DNA from 2 places in the Cupriavidus sp. 05N39 genome. Region 1 is predicted to be linked to the other one. Evidence: predicted binding sites of a transcription regulator. Region 1 holds the regulator's gene; the other holds the start of a gene.
The links. The regulator NrdR, encoded in region 1, represses ribonucleotide reductase genes. The targets are predictions, from matches to a motif close to CACNANATNTNGTG.

Region 1 (11,680 bases):
GTGCGCCCAGTAGGCAACACCCGCCATGTAGTACGTACCGTGGCCGCTGGAGCCCGTGTCGGCCGTACTCATATTGGCCAGCGAGGAGTTGGGCTTGCTATTGCCGTAGGTTGTCGTGCTCTCCATGTCCGCGACCTTCCTGGTCCAGGCCATGACGTCGAAGCCGTCGGCCTCGATCGCGCGCACGGGGTCGTTTGCGGTTACCGCCTTGCCGCCCGATATATAGGTCGTGCGGGTATTGCCGGGAACGTAGCGATCCCAGTGCGTATTGATGTCGGCGATACTCAGCACGTAGTTGCGCTGGCACTTCGCGACGACCGGATCAGACCAGCTGGTATAGACCGGGTAGCCGTCTTTGTAGGCGGTCTGGAGGTCAGTGATCGCTTCCGGTGTGGGCTGCTTGCCTTGCAGGTAGCGGATGCTCTCGTAGTACAGCTCGCTGACCGGGTCCAGGCCCTTGTACTTGCCCGAGCGGCCGAACTGGTTCAGGTAGTTGACCACGCCGCTGATGCCTTCGCCGGCATTTTCCGGGTTGCCAGCGAAGACGCCCGTGCTGGGATCCCACTCGGTCTTCGGATTGCTGACCTGGCTGAAGTTGCCGTCGATCATCTTGGGGCCGACATACTTCATCGGGGCCCGCAGCACGCCGCCGTACCGCGTGGCCGAACTGTCGTTCAGGTAGCCGAAGGCGCCGAAGCGCACGCGGTCGGCGTTTTTCTGCATTTCGCCGACTGGCTTGTAGTTGGTGCCGTAGAGCTTGCAGAGGTCGGTGCGGGAACTGCCTTCGCTCGCATCGCACACCTTGACGCGGGCATACATGGTGCCGAGGTTGGCATAGCTGCCCGGGCTGCCGCACGAAGCGCCGCTGCCGGTCTTGGTGCCGAAGAACACCTTGTTGCTGCACGACGTGATGTAAAGCGTATCGGTGGTGAACGGCGTCACCGCGGAAGGTACGCTGGAACTGGACTTGGTCAGCGTCTTGGCGGGAAAGTAGGAACCGCTGTTGAAAAAATCATCCTGCAGCACGGCGCGCTGAAGCACGGTGTCCGTGGGGGTATCCACCACCCGGTCGCCACCGGTGAGCGCGAAGCGCAGCATGTCGATGGCGGAGGCCGTGGCCCAGTTCATGAAGTTGCCGCTGTACTGGCCCGAGCATTCGTGATTGGCGCTGGCATTGCCAGCGATCTCGAAGTACCCGCTGGATGAATAGTTGTAGCACTTGGCCGGGTTGAAATAGCCGACATATTCCGTGCTGCGGGTGTAGGTGCCGGTCCGGTACGCCGCGCCCACCGTCGGGAACTCCACCGACAGCGACAGCAGCAGGTTCGGGTTGACATTCTGGTTGCGTCCGTAGAGCGGCGACTGCGCAATGTCCACCGTGGACGGTGTCAAGGCGGTGGCCGCCCGCGTTGGCACGGGAAGCAAGCTTGCACCGGCGACAACGAGGGCCAGCGCGATCCGGCATAAGCGTGTCATCAGAGAATCTCCGCGTAGGTCAGGAGCGAGGTCAGTCATTCGGCCTTCCGGTAGTACGACTGCAGCATGGCGCGGGTGGCGGTGTTGGCACCGAAGCCCATCGCGGTGACGCGAAAGATGTAGACGACCGGAGCGTCGGGGCTCCCGGAAGCACCGGGCGATGTGTCCTGGATCGGCTCGATGATGTAGCGGGGCAGGGCGGCGGGCAGCAGGCCCGTGGGCGCGGTCGGGAACTGGCGTCCGGTGAAGGTGCCGTAGGCCACCGCGCGGGCATTCGCCCCGGTCTGCGCAAAGTCCACGGCTTCCCAGTTCGGGGTGCCGCTGTCGACGGCCGCGCACAGGCCCTGGAAGGCTGCGCCAGGCGTGCTCCCCGTGTTGCAGCCGGAGACGAAGGGCAGCAGGTTCGGATTGCTGCCAGAGAACAGGGCGGAGCGGCTGTTGACGGCAACGACACCCTGGATGTCCATCTCGGCATCCTGTAGCGCCATTTCGGCCGCTTGCACTGCAAGGTCGCGGTCGCGCTGATTGGATGCCATGCGTTTGCTGTTGATCGCCAGGCGCGCGCCGGCCACGGCCATGATGCTGATCATCAGGAGCATGACCAGGCCGGTGATCAGGGCAATGCCGCGCTGGGCGGCTGGCTTGAGAGGGGCGCTCATGATGGGGAGCAAGTGCGGCACGTTGCGACGTTGCGCAGTTGGACGGTGACCGAGTATTGGCGGCGCAAGCGCTGTAGCTGCGTGGTCGGCTTGTAGGTCGCGTCGTTGACGGTGCTGTCGCCGCCATAGAGCGTGCCGAAGAGCTGGAAAGTGGGGCCCTCCGGCACCGGGCTGGTCGCGGTGTCGCCGGCCAGTATCAGGGCAATTTTCAGCGACACGACGGTTTGCCATTTGGTGGCCAGAGCCAGCACATCCGTGGCCGGCAGGTAGCGGTCCGGGATGTAGTCATTGTTGGTGTCGACCCCGTACAGCACCTGGAACACCTCAACACCGGAGATGATTGGCACGGAGGTGATCGCGGTGTTCGAGATTTCCTTGTTGGATGCATCGCGAGCGCGATAGCCGCACATCAGTTGCGGGTTGCCGCTCGGGTCGTTGGGGTCTGGCGCCACGAAGAAGCGCGCAAAGCCGCGCGCAAGGTCCGCGTCCTCCCATGCTTGTGGTTCCGCGACGCCATTGCCGGAGCAATCGATCATGCTGTTGTCGGGCACGGTGCGATCCGACGGCGTGCCCGAACCGAAAAAGCGCACCTGCAGCACGTCGCTCTTGTTCACGGGGTTGGTGGTGCCCGGCAGGCACGACAGGTTGAGGCTCGCGTCCTGGCCCGGGCTGGCGCAGTTGTCGACGCCGCTGATCGTGGGTGACAACGCGACGGTGGTCGGCATGATGCCGCCAGGCGCCTGGGCGATGGGCCCGCTGGCCGGGTTTGTTGCCGGCGCGCTGTTGCCGGCGTAGTTGGTCCATGCGGACTGCCGCACGATGCGGACGATGGTGTCCAGGGCAAAACGGCCCTTCTCGTCGAGCGCGGTGGTGTCGTCGATGGTGCTGTAGTTGGTGCGGCTGCCCAAATAAACGGCGGTCGCTGCCAGTGTCAGCAACAGGCCGAGGACCATCGCGACCATCAGTTCGACCAGCGACATGCCCGACTGGGCATGCCGGTACGGCTTGCGGAGCGTACGCATCAGTTCACCGTGCCGGGCGTGGCGACGATGACGATCTGCGGCCGCGTGTTCATGTCGGCGAGATCGGCGCCGGTGCCCAGCGTCTTGCTGCTCAGGCGCGATATCCACCCGACCTTGATGACGATCGGCGCATCGTCGACACGGCCGCTTGCAGCGGCCGTGCAGCCCCAGGAAAAGCCGGACGTCTGGTTATAGGCAACGGTATCGCGGCAGATCACCGCCCGGCCGCCGGGCAGGGCGGCGGCTACCCGGTTCCACCACTCGATCACATCGAAGCGGGCTGTGTCCTGCGCGCAGGAGAGCAGCGTACTGGCGCAGGCCGTCGTATAGGGATTACGCGTCAGCGCGGGCAGCTGGCTGGTCTGGGTGTCGATGAAATACAGGTTGGGCGCGAGGGCCTCGGCGGCCGCGCCCACGCCGGAGACGGCAGTGTTCGCACGCATGCGCTCGGCCATTTCGGTGGCCAGCTGCATGGCAACGGTATCGTAGGAGGCTTGCTGGGAAAAACGCGAGGAATTGAGGAGCAGGCTGGCGACCCCGAGCACGCCAATCGCCAATACGACCATTGCCACCAATGCTTCGAGCATGGCAAAGCCGGCCGTCCCCCGACAGCTTGACTGACCCATTCTGACCCTCGTCCGAAAAGACTACGTTCTTTTGGCTTCGTTCTATTGTTTTGTCACTACTACCCAGGCGGAAGTATAGATATAGGAATGAAGCCTAGGGCACAGTTTGGAAAGAATTAAACAACGTTCCCGTTACTTTTTCTACTGCTTTCGTGGGGTAGACGTTGAAAACTCATCCAGCATGTCGCGGAATTCCGACACGTCTTCAAAGCTCCGGTACACCGAGGCAAAGCGGATGTAGGCGATTTTGTCGAGCCGGCGCAGTTCGCGCATGACCAGTTCCCCGACCTGGCTGCTGGGGATTTCCTTCTCGCCGAGCGCGAGCAGCTTTTCTTCGATGCGGGTGATGGAGGCGTCGATGGCTTCAGCGGAGACCGGGCGCTTGCGCAGCGCCAGGCGCATGGAGTCCTTCAGCTTGTCGCGGGTGTAGTCCGCGCGGGAGCCGTTTTTCTTGACGATGGCGGGGAAGAACAGCTCGATCCGCTCATAGGTGGTGAAGCGGCGGTCGCAGGATTCGCAGCGGCGGCGACGGCGGACTGTATCGCCTTCCTCGGACATGCGCGTGTCCAGGACCTGGGTATTGGAATGAGCGCAAAAGGGGCATTTCATGCCTGACCACCTCGAAGTTTGAACCGGGGCGCGTGCTGCGCGCGCAGCGTCTTGTCATTCTGTGTCGCGCTGGGCTGGGTTGGCAAGGCCCGCCGGCAGCGCTGGCGCGCCGCGGCGGACTGCCGGCCACCCGCGCGTGGGCGGGTGGCGCAGGGGGATCAGCCGTAGACCGGGAAACGCTTGGTCAGGGCTGCCACTTGCTCGCGCACGCTGGCGATATTGGCCAGGTCGTGCGGATTCTCCAGCACGTCGGCGACAAGGTTGGCCACCACGCGGGCTTCTTCTTCCTTGAAGCCGCGGGTGGTCATGGCCGGCGAACCCAGGCGGATACCCGAGGTGACGAAGGGCTTTTCCGGGTCGTTGGGGATGGCGTTCTTGTTGACGGTGATGTGCGCTTCGCCCAGGACCTTTTCGGCTTCCTTGCCGGTGATCTGCATGGCGCGCAGGTCGACCAGCATCACGTGGCTCTCGGTGCGGCCCGAGACGATGCGCAGGCCGCGCTCGGTCAGGGTTTCGGCCATGACGCGGGCGTTCTTGACCACTTGCTGCTGGTAGGTCTTGAACTCGGGCGACAGGGCTTCCTTGAAGGCCACGGCCTTGCCGGCAATCACGTGCATCAGGGGGCCGCCCTGGATGCCGGGGAAGATGGCCGAGTTGATGGCCTTCTCGTGCTCGGCCTTCATCAGGATCACGCCACCGCGCGGGCCGCGCAGGCTCTTGTGGGTGGTGGTGGTGACAAAGTCGGCGTGCGGAACCGGGTTCGGGTACTCGCCGGCGGCGATCAGGCCGGCGTAGTGGGCCATGTCGACCATGAACAGGGCGCCGATCGATTTGGCAACCTTGGCGATGCGTTCGAAGTCGATGCGCAGGGCGAAGGCCGAGGCGCCGGCGATGATCAGCTTGGGCTTCTTTTCCTGTGCCAGCTTTTCCAGCGCGACGTAGTCGATGTCTTCGTTGGCGTCCAGACCGTAGCTCACCACGTTGAACCACTTGCCGCTCATGTTGAGCGCCATGCCGTGGGTCAGGTGGCCGCCTTCGGCCAGGCTCATGCCCATGATGGTGTCGCCCGGCTTCAGGGTGGCGAAAAACACGCCCTGGTTGGCCTGCGAGCCGGAGTTGGGCTGCACATTGGCTGCTTCGGCGCCGAACAGTTGCTTGACGCGGTCGATGGCGAGCTGCTCGACGACGTCGACATACTCGCAGCCACCGTAGTAGCGCTTGCCGGGATAGCCCTCAGCGTACTTGTTGGTCAGTTGCGAACCCTGGGCGGCCATCACGGCCGGCGAGGTGTAGTTTTCCGAGGCGATCAGCTCGATGTGCTCTTCCTGGCGCTGGTCTTCCTTCTGGATAGCGGCAAAAAGCTCGGGGTCGATCTGGTCGATCGTATAGCGGCTGCGTTCGAACATGGCGAAAACTCGTCTGAAAAAAAGGAGATCCGAATCGGCTTCGGGGTAGGGCGCGCGGGGAAGGCACATGCGACCAGCGCCGGAAAGCGTGGCTAGTCCGGCGCAGGGCGCACCCTGCTTCCCATTCGCTGCCCAGGCGAGCGGCAGGCGCTTGATACATCGCGCCAGAGAAACTTGCGCTTCCTCGTGGTAGTGCCCACTGACTTCGCCAGTCGCGCAAGATGGAATGGTTGGCGGCAGTTTAACGCGAGGCGCCGGCTCGCTGCAAGAAGGCGGAGAGGGCTCGCCGCCCGAAAGTCAACGGCTAGTCTGTCAGGTAATGTAATTGTTGTAATGTCGGGTGAGGGTATACACCGGGTCGGGCCGGCTGTCCGTTACAATCGCGGCCATGAGCAACAATGTGTGGGCCTTGCGGGTGTACTGGGAAGACACCGACGCGGGCGGCGTGGTGTTCTACGCCAATTACCTGAAGTTCTTCGAGCGCGCCCGGACCGAGTGGCTGCGCTCGCTTGGCGTCGAACAGCAAGCGCTGGCCGATGAGACCGGTGTCGTCTTCATCGTCAGAAGCACGGCGGTGGACTACAATGCCCCCGCCCGTCTGGACGACATGCTTGAGATCCGGACCCGGATTGAACGGGTTGGTCCAGCGTCTGTCCAATTCGCCCAGGAAGCCTGGCGTGATGAGCAATTGCTGGCTACCGGCGCCATCCGGGTTGGATGTGTCGATCGCACCACATTTCGCCCGACGCCCATTCCCGCTCCCGTCCTAGCAACCATCAAGACCGCTCGATGAATCCCGTGACCGTCACGCAAGACCTGTCGATCATTTCGCTGGTGCTGCACGCCAGTGTGCTGGCGCAGGCCGTCATGGCCCTGCTGCTGGTGATGTCCCTGTTCTCGTGGACATATATCTTCCGCAAGCATTTCTCGCTGCGCTCGGCGCGCACCCAGACCGAGGGCTTCGAGCGCGACTTCTGGGCTGGCGGCGACCTGCAGGCGCTGTACCAGAGCGCGGCCAACAATCGCCACAGCACGGGCGCGCTGGAACGGATCTTCGAGTCCGGCATGGGCGAGTACCTGAAGGCGCGTGAACGCAACCATGACGCCGGGGCGCTGCTCGACGCAGCCCGGCGTGCCATGCGCGCGGCCTACCAGCGCGAGATGGATGTGATGGAATCGCATCTTCCATTCCTGGCCTCGGTGGGCTCTGTCAGTCCTTATATCGGCCTGTTCGGCACGGTGTGGGGCATCATGAACGCCTTCCGCGGATTGTCCAACGTGCAGCAAGCAACGCTTGCCGCGGTTGCGCCCGGCATTGCCGAGGCGCTGGTCGCCACCGCCATCGGTCTGTTCGCGGCGATTCCTGCCGTGATCGCGTACAACCGCTACGCCACCGAGGTGGATCGCCTGGCCATCCGTTTCGAGAGCTTCATGGAAGAATTCCTGAATATCCTGCAACGGCAGACCCGCTAAAGCGCCGAAACCACCAACGTCATCGGTCAAGGAGATACCTGCAATGGCAGCGATACAGCGCCGCGGCGGCTCGCGCCGCCGGGCCAGCGCCGACATCAATGTCGTGCCCTACATCGACGTGATGCTGGTGCTGCTCGTCATTTTCATGGTGGCCGCACCGATCGTGAACCCCGCCGTGGTCGATCTGCCCAGCGTGGCCAATGCCACGCAGCAGCAGAAAGCGCCGCCCATCGTCGTTACCGTGCATGAAGACGGCGCGCTCACCGCGCGCGGCAAGGATGGCGCCGGCAATGCCTTCGAGCGCAAGCTCGACAAGCAGGGCCTGATCGATTTCGTGCACCAGCGCCAGAACGAGAATCCCGACCAGCCGGTGGTGATCGCTGCCGACCGCTCGGTCAAGTACGAGGCCGTGCTCGACGTGATGTCGGTGCTCAAGGCCGATGGCGTGAAGCGCGTCGGCCTGATGGTCAAGCCCAAGTAAGCACCGCCGCCCGCCATGAAGACCGCCGCCTATCCTTACCAGCCGGCCCCGGAGCGGGGAACCCTGCGTTCCTTCCTGCTCGCGGTTTTCATGCACCTGCTGCTTGGCATCGTGCTGTATTTTGGCGTGCACTGGCAGAGCAGCACGCCCGTCGGCGCCGAAGCCGAACTCTGGGACGAGATCCCCGCAACCCCCGCGCCGACGCCGCTTCCCGCTCCGCTGCCCGCACCTGTGGCGGTCGAGCAGGCGCGCCCCGTGCCGCCCGCGCCGGCAGTGAAGTCGCGCGCCGAAGAGGACGCCGAGATCGCCCTCCAGCAGCAAAAGCGCCGCCAGGCCGAAGCCGCCGCCCGCGAGGAGGCGCGCAAGCAGGCCGACCTGCGCGCGCGCCAGGAAACCGAGCGCCAGGAGGCGGCCCGCAAGGAAGCCCAGCATAAGGAAGACCTGCGCCGCGAAGAACAACGCCGCGAGGAGCAGAAGAAGGAAGATCAGAAGAAGGAGGCCCAGCGCAAGGACGACGCGCGCAAGCAGGCCGCCATCCAGCACGATCTACAGCGCAAGGAACAGGCTGAGCGCGAGCGCAAGGAAGCCGAAGCGAAGGCCCGCGCCGATGCCAAGGCCCGTGCCGAGGCCGATGCCAGGGCGCGCGCCGAGGCGGACGCCAAGGCGAAGGCGAATGCCGATGCCAAGGCCGCCGCCACCGCCAAGGCAAACGCGGAAGCCAAGGCCGCCGCCAACGCGAAAGCCAAGGCGGATGCCGACGCCAAGGCCAAGCGCGACGCTGCCGCCAATGCCCAGCGCCATGGCGAACTGGCACGCCTGCAGGCCCTGGCCGGTGGCTCGGGTACCGCCGGTGGCGCCGGCGGCGTCGGCAGCAGCGCGGGCAGCGGCGCCGGCTCGGGCGGCAAGGCTTCGCCCGGCTACCCGGACCGCGTGCGTCGCCGCGTCAAGCCGAATATCGTATTTACTGAAGACGTGCCCGGCAATCCGGCCGCGGTGGTGTCCGTCCAGCTCGCGCCGGATGGCTCCCTGATGTCGTCGCGGCTGGCGAAGTCCAGCGGCAATGCCGCCTGGGACAGCGCGGTGCTGCGCGCCGTCGAGCGCTCGGACCCGCTGCCCCGCGACGAGAATGGCAAGGCGCCGGCCAGCCTTACCATCACGTTCAAGCCGAACGACTAAGGCGAGGGAGCGCGGCGATAGCGATGGCACGGGTGTTTTCGAATTGCAACAGATTGCAACCTGCGTCGAAGCCGGGCTATCCCGGCGCTAGGATGACAGGTTGCCTGACGCGGCCGGCAAATGTGCCCGGTGCACGCGATACGGGCATGCGACATGCTTGCCCGTACCACGGCTTCCAGTTTGCCGGCCGCGCTCGATGAATATTGATCTCGACTGAGGAGCAGCATGCGAAAGCTTTGGGCCCCCCTTTGGCTAGCCGCACGGCGGCACAACACCCCCGCGCACGCCCTGTTTGCCTGGCTGGCCGTGGCGCTGGCCCTTTCGGCCGGCAGCGCACAGGCGCAACTGAATGTTGAAATCACCGGCGTAGGCGCCAGCCAGTTCCCGATCGCCACCGCCAACTTCCAGGGCGAAGCACAGGCCCCGCAAAATGTCACCGCCATCATTCGCGGCGACCTGCAGCGCAGCGGGCGCTTCCGCAATATCGATCCGGCTGGCGCCACCGTGGCCGAATCCGCCAATGCCGACCTTGGCAACTGGAAGTCGCGCGGCGCCGATGCCTTCGTGGCAGGCAGCGTGACCCCGACCGGCAACGGCCAGTACGACGTGCGCTTCCGCCTCTACGATACCGTCAAGGGCCAGAGCCTTGGCGGACTGGCCTTCACCGTCGGGCCGAACCAGTTGCGCGTCGCCGGGCACAAGATCGCCGACTACATCTACGAGAAGCTGCTGGGCGAGCGTGGCGTGTTCGCCACTCGCCTGTCCTATGTCTCACGCGTGGGTGGGCGCTTCCAGCTGCTGATCTCGGACTCCGACGGCCAGAATTCCCAGGTGGCGCTGACCAGCAACGAGCCGATCATCTCGCCTTCGTGGTCGCCGGATGGCAGCAAGGTCGCCTACGTGTCCTTCGAGGCCAAGAAGCCCGTGGTTTACGTGCACGACCTGGCAAGTGGCCGCCGTACGCTGGTGTCCAACCAGAAGGGCAACAACAGCGCGCCTTCGTGGTCGCCCGACGGGCACCACCTGGCGGTCGCGCTGTCGCGCGACGGCAATACCCAGATCTACCAGGTCAACGCCGATGGCTCCGGCCTCAAGCGCCTCACGCGCAGCAGCGCCATCGACACCGAGCCGCAATACGCGCCGGACGGCCGCGGCATTTACTTCACCAGCGATCGCGGCGGCGCGCCGCAGATCTACCGCATGCCGGCCGGCGGGGAAGAAGGCGGTGCAGCCCAGCGTGTGACCTTCAAGGGCAGCTACAACGTGAGCCCGCGCATTTCGCCTGACGGCAAGCAGCTGGCCTATATCACCCGCAGCGGCGGCTTCAAGCTGCAGCTGATGGATCTCGGCAACGGCGATGTCACGTCGCTGACCGACACCGCCAACGACGAGGCGCCAAGCTTCGCCGCCAATGGCAAGTACATTCTTTATGCCACCCGGGTGGGAGGTCGCTCGGTGCTGGCGGCAGTGTCCACTGACGGGCGTACCCGGCAGGTTTTGTCGCTCCAGTCCGGCGAGGTTCGCGAGCCGTCCTGGGGCCCATTCATGCAATAAACGAGGAGTTCCTAGCCATGACCCAAATGATGACCAAAACCCTTGCCGTCGCTGCCCTGCTGGCCCTCGGCGCTTGCAGCTCCGGCGTCAAGCTGGACGACACCGCCAACGCCGGTGCCGGTGGCAAGGGCACGCCTTCGAACGACGCTCGCGCCGTGGCGCCGGTGGACGTCTCGCGCGATCCGCTGAACGACCCGAACAGCCCGCTGGCCAAGCGCAGCGTGTACTTCGACTTCGACAGCTACAGCGTCAAGTCCGACTACCAGGGCATGCTGTCCGAGCACGCCAAGTACCTGGCCGCCAACAAGGGCCGCCGCATCCTGATCCAGGGCAACACCGACGAGCGCGGTACCAGCGAGTACAACCTGGCGCTGGGCCAGAAGCGTGCCGAGGCCGTGCGCCGCTCCATGTCCTCGCTGGGCGTGCCGGAAAGCCAGATGGAAGCCGTCAGCCTGGGCAAGGAAAAGCCCAAGGCAACCGGCCATGACGAAGCCTCGTGGGCGGAAAACCGCCGCGCGGACATCACGTACTAATCCGCGGATAGCCAACTCATGAAAGCACGCGTCTCCAAGTTGGTATTGCTTACTGCGATGTCCTGCGCCAGCCTGCTGCATGTTGCGCAGGCGCGGGCCGGCGTGTTCGATGATGACGAGGCGCGCAAAGCCATCGTGACCATGCGGGACCAGTTCAACGGTTTCCAGGCGACGGCATCGCAGCGCATCGACCAGAACAGCCGCGCCCAGCTCGACATGCAGAACCAGCTCGAGGGCCTGCGCCAGGAAGTGGCGCGGCTGCGCGGCCAGAACGAGATGCTGCAGAACGAAGTGACCACGCTGCAGAAACAGCAGAAGGACTACTACGCCGACCTCGATGCGCGCCTGAAGAAATTCGAGCCGCAGCAGGTCACCGTGGATGGCCGGGAAGGCCTGTCGCAACCCGGCGAGAAGACTGAATACGATGCCGCGCTCAAGCAGTTCCAGACCGGGGACTTCAAGGGTGCCGGCAACGTGTTCTCGGCCTTCATCAAGAAGTACCCGCAGAGCCCGTATGTGCCGCTGGCGCAATACTGGCTAGGTAACTCGTTGTATGCGCAGCGGGATTACAGCCGTTCCACCACGGTGCTGCAAAACATGGTGCAGGCCTATCCGGATCACCCCAAGGTGCCGGATGCGCTGATCGCCATCGCCAACAACCAGAT
Region 2 (8,718 bases), on a different contig from region 1:
AGGAGTGATCCACTTCCAGGTAGCCGCCGCGCTCTTCGGCCAGCAGCTTGAGCGAGTCCTGCGGCAGGATGCCGCGATCCCACAGCGAGCCTTCATAGGTGCTGTAGCGGCCGCGTTCCTCGGCCAGCTCGCTGGAGGCGCGGTAGGCGTAGTAGCACACCGCTTCCATCGAGGTGTCGGCGAACTGCACGGCGGCGTCGCTGGCGTACGGCAGGCGCAGCATGTGCAGGCAGTCCTGGAAGCCCATGATGCCCATGCCGACCGGACGGTGGCGCAGGTTGGAGTTGCGGGCCTTCTCCACGGCGTAGTAGTTGATGTCGATCACGTTGTCGAGCATGCGCATCGCGGTGCGGATGGTCTTCTCGAGCTTGGCGTGGTCGAGCACCTGGGTGCCGTCGGCCTGCTGCTTCAGGTGGGCAACCAGGTTCACCGAACCCAGGTTGCACACGGCGATTTCGCTGTCGTTGGTGTTGAGCGTGATTTCCGTGCACAGGTTGGAGCTGTGCACCACGCCCACGTGCTGCTGCGGGCTGCGGATGTTGCAAGGATCCTTGAAGGTGATCCAGGGATGGCCGGTCTCGAACAGCATGCCCAGCATCTTGCGCCACAGCTGCATGGCGGGAACCTTCTTGAACAGCTTCAGCTCGCCATTGGCGGCCTTGGCTTCATAGCCCAGGTAAGCGGTCTCGAAGGCCTTGCCGACCAGGTCGTGCAGGTCCGGGCAGGTGGCGGGCGAGAACAGGGTCCACTCGCCGCCTTCCATCACGCGCTTCATGAACAGGTCGGGAATCCAGTTCGCCGTGTTCATGTCGTGGGTGCGGCGGCGGTCGTCGCCGGTGTTCTTGCGCAGCTCGAGGAATTCCTCGATGTCCAGGTGCCAGGTTTCCAGGTAGGCGCAGACCGCGCCCTTGCGCTTGCCGCCCTGGTTGACCGCCACGGCGGTGTCGTTTACCACCTTCAGGAACGGCACCACGCCTTGCGACTTGCCGTTGGTGCCCTTGATGTGCGAGCCGAGGGCGCGCACATTGGTCCAGTCGTTGCCCAGGCCGCCGGCGAACTTCGACAGCAGCGCGTTTTCCTTCAGCGCTTCGTAGATGCCTTCCAGGTCGTCCGACACGGTGGTCAGGTAGCACGACGACAGCTGCGAGCGGCGGGTACCCGAGTTGAACAGGGTCGGCGTGGACGACATGAAGTCGAACGACGACAGCAGCTGGTAGAACTCGATGGCGCGTGCTTCGCGGTCCTTCTCGCCCAGTGCCAGGCCCATCGCCACGCGCATGAAGAATGCCTGCGGCATTTCGATGCGGGTTTCGTCGATGTGCAGGAAGTAGCGGTCGTACAGGGTCTGCAGGCCCAGGTAGTTGAACTGGAAGTCGCGCTGGGCGTCCAGTGCGGCGCCCAGGCGGGCCAGGTCATAGGTGGCCAGCTTTTCGTCCAGCAGCTCGGCTTCGATGCCGCGGGCGATGAACTTGGGGAAGTATTCGGCGTAGCGCGACACCATTTCGGTCTGGGTGACTTCGGCTCCCAGGATTTCCTTGCGGATGGTGTGCAGCAGGATACGCGCGGTGACCTGGCTGTAGGCCGGGTCCTTCTCGATCAGGGTACGCGCGGCCAGGATGGCGGAGTCGTAGACCTGGGTCATCGGCACGCCGTCGTACAGGTTCTTCAGCGTTTCCTTCAGGATCGGCTCGGCGCTCACGGCGTCGCCAAGGCCCGAGCAGGCATTGTCGATCAGGCCGTGCAGCGCGTTCAGGTCCAGCACGCGGGCCACGCCGCCATCGGTCACGTTGAACGTGACGCCGCCTTCCTGCACGCGGGCGACTGCCTGGGCATTGGCCTGGGCGCGCTCCTGGGTGCGCTTTTCACGGTACAGCACATAGGAGCGGGCCACTTCATGCTCGCCCGAGCGCATCAGCGCCAGTTCCACGTGATCCTGCACGTCCTCGATATGGAAGGTGCCGCCGTTGGGGCGGCTGCGCAGCAGGGCGCGGACCACGTTCTGGGTCACTTGCTCGACCACTTCGCGCACACGCGCCGAAGCGGCACCCTGCCCGCCGTTGACGGCGAGGAAGGCCTTCGTCACCGCCACCGAGATCTTGCTCGGCTCGAACGCCACAACGGCACCGTTGCGGCGGATGATCTTGTAATCCTGGTAGCTGCCAGCGCCGGCAGTAGCGGGGCTCGACTGCGCGTTCGCTGCTGCACCGGCGGCGGCGGCGCCGGTGGAAATGTCGTTCTGGGCTGTCTGCATGAGGAACTCCTGTTCTGACCCGTGTTTTATGAGTGACAAAGAGTCCCGGGCAAAATGCGCAAAAAGGCTCTGACACGCCGGCCGGTCTTACCCGGGAGGGCGCGCTGCTTTGCTGGATTCTGCTGGGACTCTTGTGATGCGCCGGCCCTTCGGCGGACCGCAGCCATTGCTGCGGCGGAAACTGCACACCTAGGCCGGCTCCCCGAAAGCACCACTAGATCTAGTGGTCGATGCGAAAAACTGGACTAAGTATAGTGAAATGGGGCGGATTCACCAGTCTTGACAAGCGCTTTTTTGGCGCGATTTCTGGTGCGGGCGCAGCATGCGGCGCTGCGCCAAACCCGCCAACCCAAGCGACTCAAGGGATCCCGCCCGACGGTGCGTTACCGCACTGTGACGCGAAATTTTTTTGATTGAGCTGGCCACTCCGATAGGCGCGGACTTTATCAGGGTTTTCCCCAGATTCACGCTATCCCCCAGGCCCCGCAATTGAGGCTTGCTTCAAGGCTGGTCTTTGCGGTAAGGCAACTGCCCCGGAGCCACGCCAGCAGCGGCGGCAAAGCCGGCCCAGTCGAAATGCGGGCCAGGATCGGTCTTGCGTCCGGGTGCGATATCGCTGTGCCCCGCCACCGCGCGCACCGGATAAGCGCCGAGCAGGGCACGCACCAGCGCGGAGGTGGTGTGGTATTGGGCCAACGCGAAAGGCTGGTCGTCGCTGCCTTCAATTTCGATGCCGATGGAAAAGTCATTGCAACGCGGCCGCCCGAAGAACTCGGATTGGCCGGCATGCCAGGCCCGGTCCAGGCAGGAAACGAACTGGACCAGTTCGCCCTCCCGCGTCACCAGGAAATGCGCCGAAACCCGCACCTGATGGATCGTCGCGAAGAAAGGATGGCGGGACGGGTCGAGGCGGTTCTGGAAGAAGGCCTCGATATCGCCGCTGCCGAACTGGCCCGGCGGCAGGCTGATATTGTGGATCACCACCAGGTCGACCGGCATGTGCGCGGGCCGGGCGTCGAAGTTGGGCGACGGAACGCGGCGCGCCGCGGGCACCCAGCCGGCCGGATCCGGGTGGAATCCAGGCCCGGGCGCGATCTTGCCGTTGTCGTGCTCAGGCATCGCGCTCTCCATCGGCGGCCAGCAGCCCACCCATCGGGCCGTCGCGCATCGCTTCGCTGGCGTCGGCACCGTCGGCCGCGTCGTCGCGGCCCTCGCGGATGCCAAGTTGCTGGATGCGGTAGCGCAATTGCCGGAAACTCAGGCCCAGCAGCGGCGCGGCGGCGGTGCGATTGAAACCGGTCTGCTGCAGCGCCTGCAGGATCAGGTCGCGCTCAAGCGCTTCCAGGCGGCCGGTCAGGTCGATCGGGAAGGTCGCGCGGCAAGCCGCTCCCTCCCCATCGCCCAGGCTTGGCGCCGCTGGCTGCGAAAGCGCAGCCGCGTGCGCGCCGGATCGGGATTCCGGCGGCGCTTCATGCTGGAGATCCGGCCTGAGACCGGACGGCGCTGCCGGCACAGCAGGCAGCGGCGGTGGCGCGCCGGCCCCTGGGTAGGCGACAGGCGCCGCCCAGGGCGCCGCGTCCGCCGAAGACACAGAGGCAGGCGGGCGCGGCAAGGCCGAATACCCCGTGCCCGCGTCCAGCGGGCCAAGGTCGTCCACCTCGATGGTTTCGCCTTCCGCGAAGGCGTAGGCCCGCTCCAGCAGGTTCTCCAGTTCGCGCACGTTGCCGGGGAACGAATAGTCGGACAGGCGTTGCAGCGCGGCCGCCGAAAGCCGCTTGGGATGGGGATCGCCGTAGCGCACCGCCAGGTGCTCCAGGATGGCGCCCGCCAGCACCGGGATATCTTCGTGCCGTTCGCGCAGCGTCGGCACGCGCAGCGCCAGCACGTTGAGCCGGTAGAACAGATCCTGGCGGAACTGGCCGGACGCGACCATCGCGGAGAGATCCTTGTGGCTGGCGCACAGCACCCGTACATCCACGCTCTCTTCGCGGCTCGCGCCGATCTTGCGCACGCGCCGCTCCTGCAGCACGCGCAGCAGCTTGACCTGCATCGCCAGCGGCAGATCGGCCACTTCGTCGAGCAGCAGCGTGCCGCCGTTGGCGGCCTGGAAGAAACCGCCGCGCTCGGCGTCGGCGCCCGTGAAGGCTCCCTTCACATGGCCGAAGAACTCCGATTCCATCAGGGTTTCGGGGATGGCGCCGCAATTGACCGCGATAAAGGGATGCGCGGCGCGCGCGCTCACCGCGTGAATGGCGCGCGCGGCGCGCTCCTTGCCGCTGCCGGACTCGCCGCTGATCACGATCGGCGCCATGCTGCGCGCCAGCCGGGACAGCGAGCGGCGCACCTCATGCATGGCCGGCGAATGGCCAGGCAGCAGGCTGGCCGCGCGGTCCGCGCTCTCCCGCACAACCGCGCCGGCACCCTCGGCGCCGTCACGCTGCTGGCGTCCCAGCGCATTGAGGATCAGGCTGCGCAACTGGTCCAGCGAGACCGGCTTGGCGATGTAGTCGAACGCGCCGGCCTTGAGCGCCTCCACGGCGTTGTCGGCGCTGCCATAGGCTGTGATCACGGCGACCGGCACCCGTTCCGGCGCACTCGAGAGCTGGCGCACGATATCGATGCCAAGCCCGTCGCCGAGCCGCATGTCGGTCAGCACCAGGCTATAGCGGCGCGCGGCTAGCTGCTGGCGCGCCTCCGCCAGCGAGCCAGCCAGCACCACGTCGTGGCCCATGCGGCGGATCGAGATATCGAGCAGTTCTCGCAGGTCGGCCTCGTCGTCGATGACGAGAATCGGATCGGGGCCTGGCGTCTTGAGGAGCATGGGTCTGCGTCTGGCGGTCTGGCGAAGTGGAATTGGTGCATTGGCGCGCGGCGGCCTGGCTGACGGCCTGGCGAACCGTTCGCGGCGGCAGCGCGGCTCAGCCGCCCGCGTTGTCCGGCGCGTCGATGCGCAGGGTCAGGACAAAGGCCTTGGCCGGCAGTGTATCGCGTGCCGCGGGCGCCAGCATGCCGGTCTGCGCCAGCAGCGCGTCAAGTGAAATCGTACCGTAGCGTACCTGGGCGTCGTTGGCGCCGCATAGCTCGCGCGCCATGAACAGGCCCAGGCCGGTGCCCTGGGCGTTGCTGGTAAAGAATGGCTCGAACAGCGTGCGCTGGTGCTCGCGCGACACCTCGACGCCATCGTTCCAGATGATCAGCTCGACGTGGTGCTGGTCCAGCGCGTGGGCCAGCAGCCGGATCGCGCCGGGCAGGCGGCTGCAATAGCGCCAGGCGTTGTCGAGCAGGTTGCCAAGGACCTGCTGCAGCTGCGACGGATCGAAGATGACCGGGCGCGCTACATCCACCGTGAGCCGCACCGCATTGGCGTTGATCTCCGCCGGCCGCGGCACGCGCCGCGCGCCGACCGGATCGTCGTTGACGGAGCGCGAGCGCATCTCCAGCCGCCAGCGGCTGATGATCTCGGGCAGGGCCTGGTTCAGGTCCACGGCAGAGCGCTCGGTGCGCGGGCGGCGCGACATCTGCAGCACGTCCGACACCACCTGGTCGAGCCGGCGCACATTGTCGTGGATGATGCGCAGCAGCCGGGCATCCACATCGCCTTCGGGCCGCCCCGCCTCGCCGGGACGCACGCCCCGGCGGCTGGTCTCGGCCAGCAGTTCGCTGGCCTGGCTGATGGCCGCCAGCGGATTGCGGATCTGGTGCGCCACGCTCGCCACCAGCCGCCCCATGGCGGCCAGTTTTTCCTGTTGCACCTGCTCGGCGATGCGTTCCCAGCTCTCGATGTGCACCAGCACCGTATCGCGCATCTCGCTGCGCAGCAGGGCCTCGTCCTCCGGGCGCCAGGCCATGGCCTCGCTCTGCGCGATGGCCAGGCGCAGCCGCGCCGCCGCCTCGGGCGACAGGTCGTTCCAGGTGCCGGTGTTCATGGCGCTCTGCGCCCCGAGCGAGACCGACAGCGAGGATGCAAAGGTCGAGCGCAGGCTGGCCAGCCCCGGCAGCAGGAAGCGCAGCCGCAGCCGCGTATGCAGGATGGGGCCCCGGCCCGAGGAGGGCCGCGAAGGCAGCGGCAGCAATTGCAGGATGCGCGGCGCGTCATCCTTGCTGCGCACCCAGTCGCGCAGCATCTCCATCAGCGGCTGCAGGCGGGGAATCTGGCGCAGGTCGAACAGCGCGTCGCGCCCGGTAGCCGGCGTGGACGTCTGCTTGCCCCGTTCGGCGGGCTGCACGCCCAACAGCACCACCGCGGCCGGGTTGGCCGCCACCACCACGCCGTTGGCGCGCAGCAGCATCACGCCATCCTGCATGTCGTTGACCATCAGCCGGTTGACCAGCTGCTGCAGGCGCAGCTCCTGCTCGCGCGCCAGCGCCAGCCGCTCCTGCGCAAGCTGGCGGTTGGCCAGCAGGTACATCAGCGAGGCCGCGATCATGAAGACCAGGCCATACAAACCCGAGCCCAGCAGGCCAGTGTCCGCCTGGCGCAGCAGCAGGGTCTGCGCGAAGGGGGCGCTCATCACCACCAGCGCCGAGACCGCCGCGGTGAATAGCGCGAACAACAGGCTGGTGAGCGCGCCGGCCTGCAGCGCCGGCAGCAGGAAGATCATGGCCAATCCCTCGCCGCGGTGGCCCTGCGCGAGAAAAATCAGGCCCAGCAGGACAAGGTCGGCCAGCACCTGGAAGCGCACCCGCAGATGAAAACCGCGGCGCCACCACAGCGTCGCGATCACCATCGCCAGCGCCACCCCGGCATACGGCACGGCCAGCGGCAGCGCGGCCAGGCCGTTGCCCAACCCCTGCGCGACCCGCTCGGTATCGCCGCGCTGCGCCGGCAGCCAGGCGTAACCCAGCAGCAGCACGGCCACCGCCAGCCGCGTCCAGCTGAAATAGCGCAGCAGGCGCCAGTGGAATTCGGGAGGCTCCAACTGGCGCCACAGTGCGGTGACGGCGCGCCAGGCATTCAGGCGGGACCAGAACGAGATGCTACCGTTCATGCGGCCGGGCTGTCCGGATCGCTGTCGGCAGGCAGGTGGGCGCGCCGGCAGTAGTGCAGGCCGCGATAGGCGATCGCTTCGCCCAGCGGCAGGTGCACGCCGCATTGCGCGCACTGCACCATGGGTTCCTGCGCGGGCTGGGTGCGGCCTTGCGACCCTTGCGCGGAACCATGCCGGGCGGCGCGATCCTCCCGCTGGCGCGCCTCGGCGCGCTGGCGAAGCCACCAGAAGAAGCCCAGCACCACGGCCAGGACCAGGAAGATGCGTGCCATGCCGGCCTCAGAGTCGGTGCAGGATGACTTCGATGACGAAGCGGCTGCCGACATAGGCCAGCAGCAAGATGCCGAAGGATGCGATCACCCAGCGCAGCGCGGTGCGCCCGCGCCAGCCATAAAAGGTACGTCCGGCCAGGATGCCGGCGAACATCGCCCACGACAGCAGCGCGAAGACGGTCTTGTGATCGAGCCGGAAGGCCCGTCCGAACAGTTGCTCGGAGAACAGCAGGCCCGACAGGATCGTCAGCGTCAGCAGCACGAAGCCGGCGCCGATCAGGCGGAACAGCAGTTTTTCGAGCGTCAGCAACGGCGGCAGCAGGTCCAGCCAGCGGCCTATCCATTGCGCCGGCTCGCTGGCCTGGCCGATCTGGGGCGAGCGGTTGAAACCGTGCAGGCGGCGTTCAGCCAGCAGCATCAGGAAAGCATGGAAGGCTGCCAGCGTGAACAGGCCGTAGGCCACGTTGGCGATGATGAAGTGCAGCTTGAACAACGGCCGCGCCGCATAGCCCAGGATCTGCGCACCGGGAAAGGCCAGCGGCATCAGGCTGGCCAGCATCGCCACCGGGATCACGATCAGGCCGAGACCGGCCAGCGAGAAGAAGAAGCTCTCGATCCAGTAGATGCCCACGCCCAGCCACAACATGGCCGACAGCGCGAAGGCAAAGCCGAACACCATGCGGTCGGCCGGGAAGATGGTTTCGTGCAGCAGCAGGCCGTGGCTGGCCACCGCGGCCAGCATCAGCACATGCCACCAGGCCGGGCGGTCCTCGCCGCGTCCGCCGGCGCCCCCGCCGCCCTGCAGCAACACGGTGGTCGCCGCGCCCCCGATGGCGCCGCCGGCGCCGGCAGCCGATAGCTGCGGGTTGCGCGTCGCCCAGCCGTGATAGGCCAGGCCGCAATAGAGAAGTGCCGTCAAGGCATACAGTACAATGGCCATTTGCACAGTTTACCTTAGCGCCCCGTCCCGGTGGCGCCCCGCTTGAGCCGGGTCCCGAGCCCGCATCAAGCCTCGATCAAGCCCTATCCCCCGGACTTCTGCCATGCTGGACAATCTCACTCAACGCCTGGCGCGGGTCGTAAAGACCATGCGCGGCGAGGCTCGCCTGACCGAAGCCAATACCGCCGAAATGCTGCGCGAGGTGCGCCTGGCCATGCTGGAGGCCGACGTCGCCCTGCCCGTGGTGCGCGAATTCATCGCCCGCGT

Region 2: AC1DN0_RS12175 (ribonucleoside-diphosphate reductase subunit alpha) is a predicted target of NrdR. The motif match lies at 2,464-2,477, and genes of this name have one in related genera.

Annotation. Positions count from the first base shown of each region.
Region 1 covers NZ_JBFTNE010000024.1:37,561-49,240, reverse strand. The annotation lists gene AC1DN0_RS13995 (pilus assembly protein) at 1-1,476, opposite strand, end outside; gene AC1DN0_RS13990 (pilus assembly PilX family protein) at 1,512-2,135, opposite strand; gene AC1DN0_RS13985 (PilW family protein) at 2,132-3,157, opposite strand; gene pilV (type IV pilus modification protein PilV) at 3,157-3,744, opposite strand; gene nrdR (transcriptional regulator NrdR) at 3,925-4,392, opposite strand; gene glyA (serine hydroxymethyltransferase) at 4,551-5,798, opposite strand; ZMP/ZTP riboswitch at 5,922-6,024, opposite strand; gene ybgC (tol-pal system-associated acyl-CoA thioesterase) at 6,187-6,591, shown strand; gene tolQ (protein TolQ) at 6,588-7,271, shown strand; gene tolR (protein TolR) at 7,315-7,752, shown strand; gene tolA (cell envelope integrity protein TolA) at 7,768-8,928, shown strand; gene tolB (Tol-Pal system beta propeller repeat protein TolB) at 9,154-10,482, shown strand; gene pal (peptidoglycan-associated lipoprotein Pal) at 10,500-11,015, shown strand; gene ybgF (tol-pal system protein YbgF) at 11,034-11,680, shown strand, end outside.
Region 2 covers NZ_JBFTNE010000020.1:12,838-21,555, reverse strand. The annotation lists gene AC1DN0_RS12175 (ribonucleoside-diphosphate reductase subunit alpha) at 1-2,251, opposite strand, end outside; gene ampD (1,6-anhydro-N-acetylmuramyl-L-alanine amidase AmpD) at 2,753-3,370, opposite strand; gene AC1DN0_RS12165 (sigma-54-dependent transcriptional regulator) at 3,363-5,072, opposite strand; gene AC1DN0_RS12160 (sensor histidine kinase) at 5,170-7,239, opposite strand; gene AC1DN0_RS12155 (PP0621 family protein) at 7,236-7,511, opposite strand; gene AC1DN0_RS12150 (cytochrome C assembly family protein) at 7,519-8,451, opposite strand; gene ffh (signal recognition particle protein) at 8,555-8,718, shown strand, end outside.